Regions from separate parts of the Flavobacterium sp. CFBP9031 genome, predicted to be linked through region 1. Evidence: riboswitches for the same ligand, from Rfam matches in the RefSeq annotation. Region 1 holds a riboswitch; the other holds the start of a gene.

Region 1 (3,420 bases):
AAGAGCATTTGGAGAAAAACGGAGTGCTAAACAAAGACGCTCTCGATAAATCTTTTAAAATCACCAAAATTACTCAAGCAGAAAATCATGTATTGAGATATGTGGGTGAATTTGATGTTGAAAAAGGCATTTTGGAAGTTAAGTTGATTTCGGAACCAGTAGATTCTCCAATCGGACAATTGAAAGGTTCTGATGCCATTTTTGAATTTTTTACTAAATCTTATGCCGATATTCCGATCGTAATTCAAAGTGCTCCGCCGTGCAAACAAGCGATTTCTAGAGGAATTATAACCGATATTCTGAAAATTGCGGAGCGAATTAGGAGCAAAGAAGCTGTTTGGCTTTAATTTTTTAGTTAAAAAAAAGAAAAAAGAGAAAAAAGTTCTTTGATAAATTGATTTGTCAAATGGAGTCATGAAGAAAAAATTAGCTTTTTTGTAAGTTTTTTACCTTTGTTATTTCGTTTTCGTTTTTGTAAGATGTTTTTTGTCGTTAAAAAACACATTTTCAACGAATTTTGTAATTAAATTCTTGAATTTTATTTGTGTAATAAAAAAAATATTTGCATATTTGTTATACCCAAAAACTACTAGAAATCAAATGAACTTAAAAGTCAACAAAATGTTTTGTGCCATTTCGGTTAAGACCGAGGCTGGGGTGTCTATTGCTTAAAAAAATTGTAAGAATACAATAACAATATAGTAAGAGCCTCCGATAGAAATATTAGGAGGCTTTTTAATTTAACAGAAATGCAAAATTTAAAAATACAATATAAATCACAGATGAATAAATCCTTACAGATGAACAAGATGTTTACTGTCGCGCTTATTTGCGCATACGTCTGTTGATACTAAAAGTATACATGAGTGTAAAAACTTAAACCCTTTTGGTATCTAAAAATCCAAAAGGGTTTTTTTATTCGGTAAAACGAATTAACAAAAAGATAAACGAGAAATAAAGATTATAAAACACAACTTAACTAAAACTTAATATCATGAGCAAATTGAACTACTTCGCAGAAAAAATTTCTAAATTTAAAAATAGAAGAACAAAAAATAGTAATCCGCCGCCAACAAACGAATTGGCTCACCCAAGATTCGGAATCACAGAGGAAGATAAAAGCGCTGCAAAAAAAGCACCAAACTCTTTATTGTTTTTGATGTATTCAAAAGAAAATGAAACGCTTTTTATCTAAACGGAAAAGCATCATAAACTAGGTGAAAACCTGCTTAATTTTACTGGGCATTTTTGTTCGGTAAATTTTTGCGTATAATAGTTTTTGCTAAAGTATGTCACAGAAATTTAACAAACACTTTTAGATAAAATTTGTTTGTTAGCGAAATTAGTAGTTAATTTGCACTCGTTAAGTTCAAACACGTATTGAAATGTTATAAAGAAAGGACGAGGGATTAGACCCGATGAAGCCTTAGCAACCCTTCGGTAAAACGAAGAAGGTGCTACATTCTACCACGCCAAACGTGGAAAGATAACAACAAGATTTTTTCTAGTTAAACCTAGTTTTTCTTTCTAATATTTCCATATACAAATCAATAATACAACAGATTTGAAATTGGAAAATATACCAAATCCCATTATAATTCAAGATTTCATCACAGAAAGTGGTGCAACTTATCATTCTATACCATTAAGTTTTACGCTGGCAGGGCAACCTTTGCACAGCGCGCCTATTGTTTTGGTTAATCATGCTTTAACTGGAAATTCGCAAGTTACTGGTGAAAATGGCTGGTGGAATGACTTAATTGGCGAAGGTAAAACTATTGATAGTGCTGTTTATACCATTCTCGCTTTCGATATTCCAGGAAACGGAAGCAATTCTTTTTTAATTGACAACTATTTAGATTTTACGGCTAGAGACATTGCCAAAATCTTTATCGAAGGTGTAAAAACTCTAAATATCGAAAAGCTTTTTGCAGTTATTGGAGGTTCTGTTGGAGGTGGAATTGCTTGGGAAATTTTAGCTTTATCGCCAAATATTACAGAAAACCTTATTCCGATTGCGAGTGATTGGAAATCTACTGATTGGCTTATTGCAAATTGCTTTTTACAAGAGCAAATTCTCAATAATTCTTCGAAACCAATTGAAGACGCCAGAATACATGCAATGCTTTGTTACCGTTCGCCAGAATCTTTCAAAGAAAAATTTCAGCGTACGATCAACCAAGATCTTTTGATTTTTAATATTGAAAGCTGGCTTGCACATCACGGGAAAAAATTGCAGAAAAGATTCCAATTGTCTTCTTATAAATTAATGAATCAGTTGCTTAAAACAATTGATATTACTAGAAATAGTGAAAGTTTTGAAAACTTATTGTCTAAAACAAAAGCTTCAATTCATATTGTCGGAATCAATTCGGATTTGTTTTTTACAGCTAAGGAGAATGTAGAAACCTACGAGGAATTGAAGAAATTTAAAGATAATGTTTTCTATAGCGAAATTGATTCGGTTCACGGACATGACGCTTTTTTAATCGAGTACAAACAATTAGATCATTTACTTGCCGATATTTTTAAGGCAGAAACAATAAAGAAATAAAATGAAAGTATTAAAATTTGGAGGTAAATCGTTAGCAAACGGAGAAGGACTTAACAAAGTTGTTTCAATCATTTCTGATAAAGTAAGTCAAGGTGAAAAAATTGCCGTTGTGGTTTCTGCACGCGGAAATGCTACAGACGAATTAGAGTTTATTTTGAGCATTGCTGCTAAAAACGGCAGTTACAAGGAATTATTAGAGAATTTTAAAAAATATCAAATATCAGATTATCCGAATGTTGATTTATCGGAAGAATTTAATGTATTAGACAAACTTTTTGAAGGAGTAAGTTTAATTGGAGATTACAGCAAAAAAATCAAAGACCAGATTTTATCTAAAGGCGAATTGCTTTCGGCTAAATTATTGACAGCAATTTTATTGGAAAAAGGAATTCCTGCCAATTTTGTAGATACAAGAGATTTGTTGAAAACAGATTCTAAATTTGGCGATGCTCAGCCTTTAGAACAGCTTTCAAAGAAAAACGTAGTCAATTATTTTAAAGAACATAACGGCGAAACGGTTAATATAGTTACAGGCTTCATTGGCTCAAACAACAACAACGACACAACTACTTTAGGTAGAAATGGCAGTAACTATACCGCTTCGTTAATCGCAAATTATTTAAATGCAGAAGAATTACAAAACTTCACGCACGTAGACGGAATCTATACAGCAAACCCAGATTTGGTTGCCGATGCTAAGAAGATTGAATATTTATCTTTCAATGAAGCAAATGAGCTGGCAAATTTTGGTGCAACGATTCTTCATGCGAAGACAATTATTCCTTTGTTAGAAAAGAATATTCCGCTTCGTATTTTAAATACTTTCAACCACGAAAACCGTGGAACTTTAATTACATCTGATTCTT
Region 2 (3,420 bases), on a different contig from region 1:
TTGATAAAGCTGCCGTCATACCGCTTCCAGTTGTTACCAAAACATCCGAATCATTGGCATTAACCAATTTTTTAATAATATCTCTCGCATGCTGATAAGCATAAGTAGACGTTTTTCCTGTCTGACTTGAAAGTGAATGCGTATTGGCAATCATTGGACCAATTTTATTGAGCATTATATCTTCGATCGGATGGTATAATCTTCCGCTGGCAACCCAATCTGCATAAACCAGATTTTGTTCTCCGTAAACCGATTCGAAAGTATGGTCAATTCCTACTGTATTTTCTCTAAATTTAGAAAAGTAACATTCAGGCTCTGTTGGTTTTGTTGTTGGCTCAATCGCATTCATTTCCTTATCATTTTAAATTAACTAATATGTATTCCTTCTCAATTTTTGTCATTTCGAGGAACGACAAGATTGCGTATTTCTTTATTAAATTTTATTTTCTAAAAGCGTTTTTAGTGTAGCTTGTAATTCTTCTCCATGCAGATTTTTAGCGACGATTATTCCTTTAGAATCCACTAAATAATTTCCTGGAATAGCTCTTACACCGTATAATTTAGCAACAGCACTGTTCCAGAAAAGTAAATCTGAAACATGTGTCCAGGTTAAATTATCATCTTGGATTCCTTTAATCCAGTTTTCTTTCTTTTTATCTAGAGAAATCCCTACAATGTTGAATCCTTTATCATGAAATTCTTTGTAAGCGGCTACAATATTCGGATTCTCTCTTCGGCATGGCCCGCACCATGAAGCCCAAAAATCAACTAGAGTATAACCTCCCTTTAAATTGTCATAAAGTCGAACTGGCTTTCCGTCAGGATCATTGGCTGTAAAATCAGGGGCTTTTTTACCAACTGCTAATCCGTCTAAAACAATAGCCAGTTCTTTTAATTCTTTCACGTAAGTGGTATTTTGAAGACTTTTATCCAGCAAAGCAATATTTTGTGTAATCTGCTCTGGCGTTAATCTATAAGACCAGTTTCTGTACAATACATAAGCCGAAACAATAGATTTTGGATGTTCGGTTATGAATTTACTGATTTCTACATCTTTGCTCTTTTTATAGATTTCGAACAAATCTTGAGAAGCCGAACCTTCAACTACAGAAGCAGTATAATATTTCTTCGGACTCAGTTTTACTGTAATCGGGTCTTTTTCAAGAAAAACATACAAAGGCGAACTTTCTGTATTGACACTTAATCCGTATAATTCTGGTGTTTTTACTTTTGTTTTAAAACTAAAATTTCCATCTTTTACTTTTACCGAATCAATTGTAGTAAACATTTTATTGTGAAACTTTTGCAGGTAAACATATTGTGCTACGGTATCGACAACAGTCCCTTTTAATTGTAAATTATTTTCCTGCGCTTGAGTTTGAAAAGCTCCAAAAAGCAAAGCAAAACCGAATAGTATTTTTTTCATTTTATTTTTAGTTTTAAGATTAGACAAAAGAATTTTAGGCCAATGAAAAAGTCATTAGCGATATTGTTGTTTATAAAAGAAATTGGAGAGAAACTAGTCTTTTAGCCTTCAGAAAAAAGCAAAACTGTTTTCTTCAAAAATGGAATTCAAGAGTTCATAACTGGTGTACAAAATGGATTCTGCTTTCATAATAAAGATTTTAATTGGATGATCTTAAACAGATTTACGGAGAAATCTTTCTTATCTGCCCGCACACAGCGGAAGGATTTAGCACCTTATTCGGCAACAGGTTGCTAAGACTTCAATGGGCCTATTCCCTCAGTCTTTCTGGATAAGTATCATTATATAAATTTTCTGTGATACAAATATATATTAATTCTACCGAATTAGTCAAGTTTAAAATCATTTTTTTTATTTTTTTTTATTAAAATAACCTTTCAATACAATTCAAGATTTTAAAAATCAACATCTTAAAATAAAAAACACTTTTTAGCAAGCCCTTTTTTTATAAAAGAAATTCATACGTTTTGCTTTTCAAGAAAAGAAAACATCGTTTTATTCTGCAAGAAAAACATGCAAATATTTATTCTTTTCAAGATTTGAAAAAGTTTCTTTTACTCCATTTTCAAGGTTTGAAGTAATTAATCTCAAGACCTGTTTTAAGTCGTCAAAATTATTTGGTTTCACAAAATAGCAGAGCGCTCCAAGATTGGCAGCCGTATCCATATCATTTATGTATGAAGAAGTAGAAATCATAATTACAGGAATATCTCTATATCGTTCTTCTGATTTTAATTGCTTCAGACATTCCCAGCCGTTCATAACTGGCATATTTAAATCTAGAAAAACAATTTCTGGAATCTTCTCCTGATTTTTCAGCGTATTTAGCACACCGCTACCATTTTCTGAACAATGACAAACAATACTTTCATCTATTTCTGCCAATGCTTCGCAAAACATTTCTGCATCATCCTGATCGTCATCTGCCAATAAAATCATCTTTTCTTGCATACTTAAATGTCTTTTACTTTTTGCTCAAATGGCAATGTTATAATAAAAATGGCTCCTTTATTAGCAATTCCTGTGGCTGTAATACTTCCGCCGTGACGTTCGGCTATTTTTTTGCAAAGCGATAACCCTAACCCCGTTCCTTCATAACGATCCTTAGAATTTAAGCGTGTAAAGGTTTCAAAAATTCGTCCTGTTTGATCAAGATCAAAACCAATTCCGTTATCTTCTACTGTAATTATCGCAATTCTGTTCCCTTCTTCAATTTGTTCTGTTGCTGTAATACTTATTTCTGGCGGAGTATCTTCTTTAGCAAATTTAATAGAATTATTAATAAGATTATAAAACAGCTGATACAACAATACTGAAGCACCTTCTATAATAGGAAGTTCTTCAAAATAAATGGTCCCATTTGTATTTTGAAGCGCAATTTCAAGATCAGTTTCTATATTTTTAATAACTTCATTTAAATCGACTACTGTAGTTTTTTGCGAATCGGCATTCATTTTCGAATACGCTAAAACACCATCAATCATATTAAACATACGATCTGCCGCGACATGAATTCGTTCAATATATTTTGATGAAGATTCGTCAAACTGTCCTGCCATATGATCTTCTAGACGGCTTAAAAAAGTTTTAATCTTTCGAACCGGTTCTTTTAAATCATGCGAAGCAACATGCGCAAACTGCTGTAAATCGTCGTTAGATCTTTGCAGTTCTTTAGTGCGATCTGTTACCAAAATCTCAAGTTTTTCAGTAATCGACTTTTGTTCGTGAATATCTGTACAGGTGCCAAACCAATTGGTAATGATGCCTTCTTTATCTCTAATAGGAAGCGCTTTACTTAAAAACCATCGGTATTCTCCTGTATTGGCATTTTTTAAACGAAATTCCGTCTGATAAGGAACTCCGGCATGGACACTTTCGTACCACATTTTTGACACTAAATAAACATCATCTGCATGTAATTTTGAAATCCAGCT

Evidence for each region. Region 1 has a riboswitch for S-adenosylmethionine ahead of SOM12_RS10630 (alpha/beta fold hydrolase). Riboswitches for the same ligand answer to the same signal wherever they lie in the genome.
Region 2: linked by a shared signal. The riboswitch ahead of SOM12_RS01960 (TlpA disulfide reductase family protein) and the one ahead of SOM12_RS10630 (alpha/beta fold hydrolase) in region 1 are both predicted to bind S-adenosylmethionine.

The regions. Positions count from the first base shown of each region.
Region 1 covers NZ_JAXCWF010000005.1:219,649-223,068, reverse strand. Annotated here, with positions in the region: gene SOM12_RS10640 (aspartate kinase) at 1-347, shown strand, start outside; gene SOM12_RS10635 (hypothetical protein) at 995-1,195, shown strand; SAM riboswitch class I at 1,386-1,493, shown strand; gene SOM12_RS10630 (alpha/beta fold hydrolase) at 1,571-2,554, shown strand; gene thrA (bifunctional aspartate kinase/homoserine dehydrogenase I) at 2,556-3,420, shown strand, end outside.
Region 2 covers NZ_JAXCWF010000001.1:446,124-449,543, forward strand. Annotated here, with positions in the region: gene SOM12_RS01955 (aminotransferase class V-fold PLP-dependent enzyme) at 1-349, opposite strand, end outside; gene SOM12_RS01960 (TlpA disulfide reductase family protein) at 434-1,426, opposite strand; SAM riboswitch class I at 1,664-1,764, opposite strand; gene SOM12_RS01965 (response regulator) at 1,982-2,437, opposite strand; gene SOM12_RS01970 (PAS domain S-box protein) at 2,440-3,420, opposite strand, start outside.